3 regions of the Pseudomonas sp. LBUM1645 genome follow, and region 1 is predicted to be linked to each of the others. Evidence: predicted binding sites of a transcription regulator. Region 1 holds the regulator's gene; each other region holds the start of a gene.
What was found. Region 1 encodes FliA, which starts transcription of late flagellar genes. Its sites were predicted from a motif close to CTAAAGTTTNNNNNNNNNNNGCCGNTAA; they were not measured.

Region 1 (3,279 bases):
CAGGCCGTTGACCAGCGGCGTGGCGTTTTCCACCAGGTCCATGGTGCGGTTGGCAGCAGCCTCGGTCAGCTTGACCACATAACCCAGACGCTCGGTGGCATCCGTGATCTGTGACACTTCCTCGGCTTGCGGCATGTTCGGGTCAATCTGGAAATTGACGATCGCGCTATGCAGCTCGCGAGTGAGCTTGCCCACTTCCTGATACAGGCCGCGGTCACGGGTCTGATTGAGCTCATGGATCAGTTGCACAGCGTCGCCGAACCTGCCTTTTTCAAGGCTTTCGACCAGTTCGACAGCGTGTTTTTTCAGGGTCAACTCGAAATCGCCCTGTGAAGATTCGTAATGCTCCATAGCTCCCCCGTGGCGCAGTGGCTTCGCACATCAACCGATGCGTTCGAAAATCTTTTCGATTTTTTCTTTCAACGCCTGGGCCGTAAAGGGTTTGACCACATAGCCGTTAACACCGGCCTGGGCTGCCTCGATGATCTGCTCGCGCTTGGCTTCAGCGGTCACCATCAGCACCGGCAGGTGCTTGAGCTTTTCATCGGCGCGCACGTGGCGCAGCAGATCGATACCGGTCATGCCAGGCATGTTCCAGTCTGTTACCAGAAAGTCGATGCTGCCGCTGTTGAGAACCGGAATGGCAGTAGTGCCATCATCGGCCTCGACCGTGTTGGTGAACCCAAGGTCACGCAACAGGTTTTTTATGATCCGCCGCATCGTTGAGAAGTCATCAACAATGAGGATTTTCATGTTCTTGTTCAATTCGACCTCCAAGCAGTCTTAAACGCGCCCAGCACCTGGACACGCCATTTCAATCAATCCGGCAAAGCACTCAATGACTGTCTGGAGCACAACAGATCGGGGCCGGTTTGGTTCAACACCCCACCCGCCGCGTTCGCAGTGTCCCCACACTGCCTTCAGCGCGCTCGCCACTCCCCCAAACGCCCCCGCAAACGGGCCGCGCACTGGCTGTGTAACTGGCTGACCCGAGATTCGCTGACCCCCAGGACCTCACCGATTTCCTTGAGATTCAACTCTTCGTCGTAGTACAGCGCCAACACCAGTCGCTCACGCTCCGGCAAATTGGCAATCGCGTCCGCCAGCGCTGCCTGGAAGCGTTCATCTTCCAGATCGCGTGACGGCTCGAGATGAGCACTCGCGCCATCCTCGTGCAGCCCTTCGTGTTCGCCGTCCTGCAACAGATCGTCGAAACTGAATAACCGGCTGCCCAGGGTGTCGTTCAAAATCCCGTAATAATCGTCGAGACTCAATTGGAGTTCGGCCGCAACCTCGTGATCTTTAGCGTCACGACCGGTTTTAGCTTCAATCGAGCGAATTGCGTCGCTGACCATCCGGGTATTGCGGTGGACCGAACGCGGCGCCCAGTCCCCCTTGCGTACTTCATCGAGCATCGCGCCACGGATTCGAATGCCCGCGTACGTCTCGAAACTCGCGCCTTTGCTGGCGTCGTATTTGGTCGACACTTCAAGCAGGCCGATCATCCCGGCCTGGATCAGATCTTCAACCTGGACACTGGCTGGCAGACGCGCCAGCAAGTGGTAGGCAATGCGTTTAACCAGTGGCGCGTAACGCTCGATCAGCTCGTACTGCGCGTCACGTGCCGACTTCTTGTAGAGGTTGTAGCCACTGGCTGTCATAGCACAGGTCCTGCGGTTTGTTGCACGAGGCGCTCGACGAAAAACTCCAGGTGCCCGCGCGGGTTCGCAGGCAGCGGCCAGGTATCGACCTTCTGTGCAATGGCCTTGAATGCCAGTGAGCACTTGGACCGCGGGAAGGCTTCGTAAACGGCGCGCTGCTTCTGCACAGCCTTGCGCACGCTTTCGTCGTAAGGAACCGCGCCGACGTATTGTAAGGCGACGTCCAGGAAGCGATCCGTGACCTTGGTCAACTTGGCGAACAGGTTGCGACCTTCTTGCGGGCTCTGGGCCATGTTGGCCAGGACGCGGAAGCGGTTCATGCCGTAATCGCGGTTCAGCAGTTTGATCAGTGCGTAGGCGTCTGTGATCGAGGTCGGTTCGTCGCAGACCACCAGCAAGACTTCCTGCGCTGCGCGAACGAAACTGACTACCGAGTCACCAATGCCTGCAGCGGTGTCGATCACCAGCACGTCGAGGTTGTCGCCGATATCGCTGAACGCCTGGATCAGGCCGGCGTGTTGAGCCGGGCTCAAATGAACCATGCTCTGCGTGCCGGACGCGGCCGGGACGATGCGAATGCCGCCAGGACCTTGCAACAGTACGTCGCGCAGCTCGCAGCGGCCTTCGATCACGTCGGCCAAAGTACGTTTGGGTGTCAGTCCCAGCAGGACGTCGACGTTCGCCAGCCCCAGATCGGCGTCCAACAGCATGACGCGTCGACCGAGCTCTGCTAGAGCCAGGGACAAGTTCACTGACACGTTAGTTTTCCCGACGCCACCTTTGCCGCCGGTCACCGCGATCACCTGTACGGGATGCATGCTGCCCATGAATTTTCTTTACCTTGTCTTACTTAGACGGAGGCCACATTACTGGCTGCGCGTTCACTAACTGAACAATGCATGGCAGACCATCGATGTAGGTACAAAAACTGTTCATTAATACCTCAGCCGACCTGCTTGGTCGGGCTGTGGTAAATATCAGCGAACATGTCAGCCATGGCTTCTTCGCTGGGTTCTTCTTGCATTTGCACGCTGACGGCGCGACTGACCAACTGATGACGACGCGGTAGATGCAAATCATCCGGAATCCGCGGGCCATCGGTGAGGTAAGCCACCGGCAATTCATGACTGATGGCCAGGCTCAACACCTCGCCCAGACTTGCCGTTTCATCCAGTTTAGTCAGGATGCAGCCAGCGAGCCCACAACGCTTGTAACTGTGATAAGCGGCCGTTAGAACCTGTTTCTGGCTGGTGGTTGCCAAAACCAGATAATTTTTCGATTTGATGCCACGACCGGCCAGGCTTTCGAGCTGCATGCGCAGTGCCGGATCGCTGGCCTGAAGGCCTGCGGTATCGATCAGCACCACGCGTTTGCGCAGCAAAGGCTCCAGCGCCTGCACCAGCGACTGGCCCGGATCGACATGCGTCACCGACACATTGAGGATCCGGCCCAACGTCTTGAGTTGTTCCTGAGCACCAATACGGTAGCTGTCCATGCTGACCAGCGCGATATTCTGCGCGCCGTACTTGAGCACGTAACGGGCCGCGAGTTTGGCCAGGGTGGTGGTCTTGCCCATGCCGGCAGGGCCGACCATGGCAATCACGCCGCCCTCTTCCAG
Region 2 (3,279 bases), 1.6 Mb from region 1:
CGCCGGCACGAGCGGCTTCGATGGCGGCGTTGAGCGCCAGCAAGTTGGTTTGATCGGCAATCGAGGTAATCACACCGACGATGCCACCGATTTCCTGGGAGCGCTGACCCAAGGTATTGATCACTGTCGCCGTGCTGTTCAGCGCACCAGCGATTTGCTCCAGAGACGAGGACGCTTCGTCCATCGACGTACGACCGATCTGGGTTTGCTGTGCGTTTTCCTGGGCCAGACGCTGGGTGTTGCCCATGTTGTCGGCGATGTTCAGGGACGTTGCGCTGAACTCTTCCACGGCGCCGGCCATGCTGGTGATTTCGCCCGACTGCTGCTCCATCCCTTCATAGGCGCCACCGGACAGACCGGACAAGGCCTGGGCGCGGCTGTTGACCTCTTGCGAGGCCTTGCGGATGTGCTCGACCATGGTCGACAGCGCCTGGCTCATCTGATTGAACGCGCGGGCCAATTGACCGATCTCGTCGTTGCTCGACACGTTCAGCCGCACGCTCAAATCACCGGCGCCCAAGGCTTCCGCCTGACGCACCAGATCACCCAAAGGTGCGAGTTTGCTGCGTAGCAACCAGACCGCCGCCCCCACAGCGATCAACATCGCCAGCAGACTGCCAATCGCCAATTGAATGCCGACACTCCAGGTCACGGCACGGATTTCTGTTTTCGGCATGCTCGCCACGACCGACCATGGGCCGCCTTCAAACGGTACGGCAATGCTGTAGAAATCTTCTGACTTGTCACTCCAGAACTCGCCCTTGCCCGGCGTTTTCGCCAAGCCAACGATGGTCGGAGTCGCCTGATCCAGCGCTTGCACGCCCGCGATCGGCACCAGCCATTTGCTCTGCTCATCCAGCAGCGCCAGGGAACCGGTCTGGCCGATACGGAAGCGCTTGAGGTTGGCAAACTGCGCGTTCTGCGCGTCGGTGTAGTCGAATCCTACGAACAGAACGGCAATCACCTTACCGCCGCTGTCACGTACGGGGGTGTACTGAGTCATGTAGGACCGGTCGAAAAGCAAGGCGCGACCGACGTAGGCCTGCCCTGCCATCAAGCGGGCATAGGCCGGGTTCGCGTGATCGAGCAGTGTGCCGATGGCCCGGCTGCCGTCCTGTTTGCTCAGGGACGTGCTGACCCGGATGAAGTCTTCGCCGCTGCGCACAAACACCGTCGCAACGCCGGCGGTCATTTGCTTGAACTCGTCCACTTCCTTGAAATTGTTGTTCAGCACTTCGCTGCCCAGGTGCAGCCCCGGCGTCTGCGCGCCCGCTACCGCCACCGGTTCATCCGGGTGCACGCTCAAACCGGCGCTGAAGCGCTTCTCGAACAGACCGCTCAGGCGCTGGGTGCTTTCACGCAACGTGCCGTGAAAGGTACTCAACTGATCGGCCAGCAACCGGGCTTCACTGGCCAGGTGCTCTTCGCGGGTGGCGAGGTTGGCGGTGTCCAGCGAACGCAGGGCGAACACGGTACTGCCGCTGATGACAATCGCCAGTATCACGGCAAGCGCAAGACCAAGCTGTGAGGCGATCCGGGCACGAGGTTGAGACATGACAGCTCCTGGCCGAGCGACCGGATCTTCCTTGATCTGGCTGCACACTCAGCAAAATTCTAATAATGGGAATTGCGTCGAACCTGCACGAAGGTTCCACCTGCATTTTCGGCGGAAAATCGGAATACTTGAGTAATTAACCGGGATATGGCTCAAGGCCGCCATTGCGGCGGCTCTATCGATTCAGCCCAAGTGTTGAACATCGGGCAATTCCATTGCTCGGGCTTCGCCTTGCAGGAAGTCGCTGAGCCTGCGCAAACGTTCACCACCGGGGCGAGTTTTCGGCCAGACCAGGTAATATTTCTCACCGCTGGCGACGGCCGTCGGCCACGGCAGACTCAGACGTCCCTGAGCCACATCTTCCGCCACCATCAGCAGATCGCCCATGGACACGCCATAGCCTCGGGCGGCGGCGATCATGCCCAGTTCCAGCGTGTCGAACACCTGCCCGCCCTTGAGCGACACCTGATCCGCCAGCCCCATGCGTTCCAGCCAACTGCGCCAGTCGCGTCGGTCCGGCGTCGGGTGCAGCAGTTCGGCATTGGCCAGTCGTGCGACATCCCACGGTTGATCCTGCAGAAGATTCGGCGCGCCGACTGGAATCAGCTCTTCCGGGAACAGGAAACTCGCCTCCCAGTCCGGCGGAAAATGCCCGTTGCTGAGGATGACGGCGCAATCGAACGGTTCATGGTTGAAGTCCACCGAGTCGACGTCCATCCAGGCGCTGGTCAATTGCACCTCGTTGCCCGGTTGCAGGTGCCGAAAGCGGCTGAGCCGTGCCAGCAGCCAGCGCATGGTCAGGGTCGACGGCGCTTTCATGCGCAGGATGTCATCTTCGGCACGCAAGGTATTGCAGGCCCGCTCCAGGGCAGTGAAGCCTTCGCGAATGCCGGGCAGGATCAACCGCGCCGACTCGGTCAGTTGCAGATTGCGTCCGCTGCGGTGAAACAGCCGACAGGCAAAATGCTCTTCTAGCGTACGAATGTGCCGACTGACCGCGCTTTGGGTGATCGATAGCTCTTCGGCCGCACGGGTAAACGAGCTGTGCCGCGCCGCCGCTTCGAATGCGCGCAGGGCATACAAGGGAGGAAGACGACGAGACATTCGGAAAGCTCCTATAGCGGGATTCGGTCACCCTAGCAGAAACTCTTCAGCATGAGTTTGACTCATGCAACCCATCCTTTTTATCCCTTTGTGAAAACCCCGCAGAGCGCCGAGAATCGGCTCTCTCCTGTTCACTCTGATAATCGAGGCGTGATGACCATGCAGCATCCAGCACGTACCGAACTCTGGGCCATCCTGCGGCTGGCGGGGCCGTTGATTGCCTCGCAGTTGGCGCACATGCTGATGGTCCTCACCGACACCTTGATGATGGCGCGCCTGAGTCCAGAGGCGCTGGCCGGTGGCGGCCTGGGCGCAGCGACTTACTCGTTCGTGTCGATCTTCTGCATTGGCGTGATCGCCGCGGTCGGCACACTCGTGGCCATCCGTCAGGGTGCCGGCGACATCGTCGGCGCCGCCAGGCTGACCCAGGCCGGGTTATGGCTAGCGTGGTTGATGGCGTTGGTGGCCGGACTGCTGCTGTGGAACCTCAAACCGGTGTTGCTGCTGTTCGGCCAGACCGAAACCAACGTCCACGCGGCCGGGCAGTTCCTGCTGATCCTGCCGTTCGCCCTGCCCGGCTACCTGAGCTTCATGGCCCTGCGCGGCTTCACCAGCGCCAT
Region 3 (3,279 bases), 2.4 Mb from region 1:
GATTCAAGCGCTCGCGAAGCTCATGCGCAGGCAACGGTTCTTTGTCCGCCGGCAACGCATTCGGATCGACTGGCGTCGCAGGCACTTCACCCGGTCCACCCTGCCCTTGCGTCGGCGTTGGTTCTGGAGCCGGTTCCGCACCTTGCGAACCTTCGATGGCACGCTGGGCTTTCTTGGTCAGCACCACGATGTCGATACGGCGATTGATCGGATTGAACGGGTGCTCGCGATCGAACAACGCCGACGAGGCATAACCGACGACGCGCGCCACCTGTGCATCCGGATAGCTGCCGGCGACCAGCGCGCGACGTGCTGCGTTGGCACGGTTGGCCGAGAGCTCCCAGTTACCGAAGTCACCGGTGCCCGTGTACGGCTTGGCATCGGTGTGGCCGCTGATACTGATCTTGTTCGGCACCGCTTTAATGGTGTCGGCCATGGCCAGCAGGATGTCTTCGAAGTACGGCTTCAGACGTGCACTGCCGGAGTCGAACATCGGCCGGTTTTCGGCGTCCACGATCTGGATGCGCAAACCGTCCGGCGTGATTTCGAAACTGATCTGGTCTTTGAATTTCTTCAGCTGCGGGTTCTCTTCGACCTTGGTCTGCAGTTCTTGCAGCAACAGCTCGAGACGCTCCTTCTCGACCTGCTCGGCCATGCCTTCAACCTGTTCGGTGTCGATGGTCACCTTGTCCGGCTGCGGCTGAGATTTCACCTCGGGGTTGAGGGTGTTCTCCGGCGCCAGGGTCGGCGAGCCGCCCAGGTCGATGATGTACGGCGTACCGCTTTCGGAAAAGCCGACCGGGTCCTTGAAGTAACCGGCGATGGCGATCTTCTGTTCAGGTGTTGCGGTGGACAGCAGCCACAGCACCAGGAAGAACGCCATCATCGCCGTCGCGAAGTCCGCGAAGGCGATTTTCCAGGCGCCCCCGTGATGCCCGCCGGCGATGCGCTTGACGCGCTTGATGATTATCGGCTGGTTATTTTCCATGACTTAGCGACCGCGAACCGCTTGTTCCAGCTCAGCGAAGCTGGGACGGTGCGCCGGGTACAGAACCTTGCGACCGAACTCTACTGCCAGGGACGGCGGCATGCCGGAAGCGGAAGCGACCAGCGAGGCCTTGATGGCTTCGTAGACGTTCAGTTCTTCCTTGGCATCGTGGGCCAGCGAATGAGCCAGCGGACCGAAGAAACCGTACGCCGCGAGAATACCGAAGAAGGTACCGACGAGTGCCGCGCCGACGTGCAGGCCGATGGATTTCTGATCGCCTTCACCCAGGGAAGCCATGGTCACCACGATACCGAGTACCGCCGCGACGATACCGAAACCAGGCATGGCGTCGGCAATACCGTTCACCGCGTGGGACGGATGCTCGAGGTCTTCCTTGAGGCTGTAGAGCTCCATGTCGAACAGGCCTTCAAGCTCATGGGGAGCCATGTTGCCGGAGGACATGATGCGCAGGTAATCGCAGATGAACGCGGTCATGCGTTCATCTTTGAGCACGGCCGGGTACTTGGCGAAGATCGGGCTCGCGGCGGCATCTTCAATGTCGCCTTCGATCGCCATCATGCCTTCGCGGCGGCTCTTGTTGAGGATCTCGTAGATCAGGCCCAGCACTTCCAGATAGAACGTGTGGTTGAAACGCGAACTGAACATGCCCAAGGATTTCTTGAGCACGTGCATGGTCATGTAACCGGGGTTGGCCTGCAGAAATGCACCGAGTGCCGCACCACCAATAATCATCACCTCGAAGGGCTGAATCAGGGCGGCAATTTTGCCGTGGGAGAGCACGTATCCGCCGAGCACGCTCGCGAATACGACGATGATGCCGATTAATTTAGCCATAGGTAGGAGAGCACTTACTGAGTCGGGTTCAAGGTCATATTCGGAAGTTAAAAAATCTCTTCTTCTACTTATCGGCAAAACTGCGCCAGACTATAGCCAGTTCAGGCGAAAAGCCAATTTGGCCCGCTCCGGGCATAGGTAATGCAGACGATGATCGCGTCCAACCATGGCTAACGAAACGAACGTTCCAACTCCAAAACCAACCACTCTCGAAGGCTGGGTCAAGCTTCTCGATGGCGTGCGCCTGCCGGTTCCGCAAGCCAGTCATGACCGTGTCTGCAAAGCCATCGCCAACAGCCGCAGCTCCCTGCGCGATATTGCCGAACTGATACAGGACAGCCCGGCGCTGGCCTTGAGCGTGATTCGCGAAGCCAATCGCCACACCCATGGCAGCATGACCGAGCCTGCGGAAAACCTTGAGGTGGCGATCAATCGCCTCGGTTTGAAGCGCACCGAAGAACTGCTCGCCCGGTTGCCTGCCCAGCCGCAATCGGAGATCCCGATCGCCCTGCGTCAGCTGCAGCTGATCAGCCAGCATGCGACCCAACAGGCCAACGGCTTTTTCGCCAGTCGCCTGGCGCGGCTGTGGCAGGACATCCACTGGGGCAGCCTGCTGTTTCTCTCGCCGCTCTGGCCGATGGCGCTGACCCATCCGCAGCTGCTCGAAGAATGGGAGCTGCGGGTCATGCATAAAGGTGAGTCGGCGCGCAAAGTTGAAATGCAATTGTTCGGCGCGCGCCTGCTGGATATCTGCCTGGCGCTCGTGGACATCTGGCGCCTGCCGAACTGGGTGCACCAGGGTTATCGGCTGCTGCTCAACGAGCAACGTGAGCTGGTGAAAGTGCTGCGCATCGCGCGCGACAGCGATCATCCATTGCGCCAGCAGAACCGCCTCGATGACGATCCGACCCTGCGCCGCTGGCTCAATCAACCGGCCAATACGGTGCTGCTGGCCAACGGTCTGGCGCTGTCGGCACAACAAGCCTGGGACAGTCCGCACAGTGAACGCTGGCAGTACCTGACCAGCCTTTACCTGCAAATGCCGATGGACGAAGTGCAGCAGCAGTTGCACCAACAGGCCGCCAACAGCGCCCGCCATCACGCCATGCCAGACCTTTGGCATCCGGCCGTTTCACTGATCTGGCCGTGGGGCATGAACCGCGTTCACGCTGGATTGCTGCCAGCCCCGGCACCGACTGCCGAAGACCTGGCGAAATGGCGCAGACAGTGTGCCGAGTTGCTGGTCGAGCCCAGTCGCTTCACCAATGCCATGCACTTGACCACGTCTGCCCGGGACGCGTTGGTCGCGTGCGGCATGCGTCGGGTGATGATCCTGATGGCCGACCGCACCCATGACAATCTGCGAGTACACCAGACGGCCGGGCTGCCAAAAGAAGTAGCCGGTCTGAACTTCGCCGTCAGCCAGAGCACCGTGC

Region 2: ACA079_RS31425 (methyl-accepting chemotaxis protein) is a predicted target of FliA. The motif match lies at 1,661-1,688, and genes of this name have one in related genera.
Region 3: motA (flagellar motor stator protein MotA) is a predicted target of FliA. The motif match lies at 1,912-1,939, and genes of this name have one in related genera.

Annotation. Positions count from the first base shown of each region.
Region 1 covers NZ_CP166811.1:5,271,006-5,274,284, forward strand. The annotation lists gene ACA079_RS23815 (protein phosphatase CheZ) at 1-351, opposite strand, end outside; gene ACA079_RS23820 (chemotaxis response regulator CheY) at 382-753, opposite strand; gene fliA (RNA polymerase sigma factor FliA) at 921-1,661, opposite strand; gene fleN (flagellar synthesis regulator FleN) at 1,658-2,488, opposite strand; gene flhF (flagellar biosynthesis GTPase FlhF) at 2,605-3,279, opposite strand, start outside.
Region 2 covers NZ_CP166811.1:6,878,148-6,881,426, forward strand. The annotation lists gene ACA079_RS31425 (methyl-accepting chemotaxis protein) at 1-1,555, opposite strand, end outside; gene ACA079_RS31430 (LysR substrate-binding domain-containing protein) at 1,739-2,659, opposite strand; gene ACA079_RS31435 (NorM family multidrug efflux MATE transporter) at 2,819-3,279, shown strand, end outside.
Region 3 covers NZ_CP166811.1:559,695-562,973, reverse strand. The annotation lists gene motB (flagellar motor protein MotB) at 1-988, opposite strand, end outside; gene motA (flagellar motor stator protein MotA) at 992-1,843, opposite strand; gene ACA079_RS02440 (HDOD domain-containing protein) at 2,010-3,279, shown strand, end outside.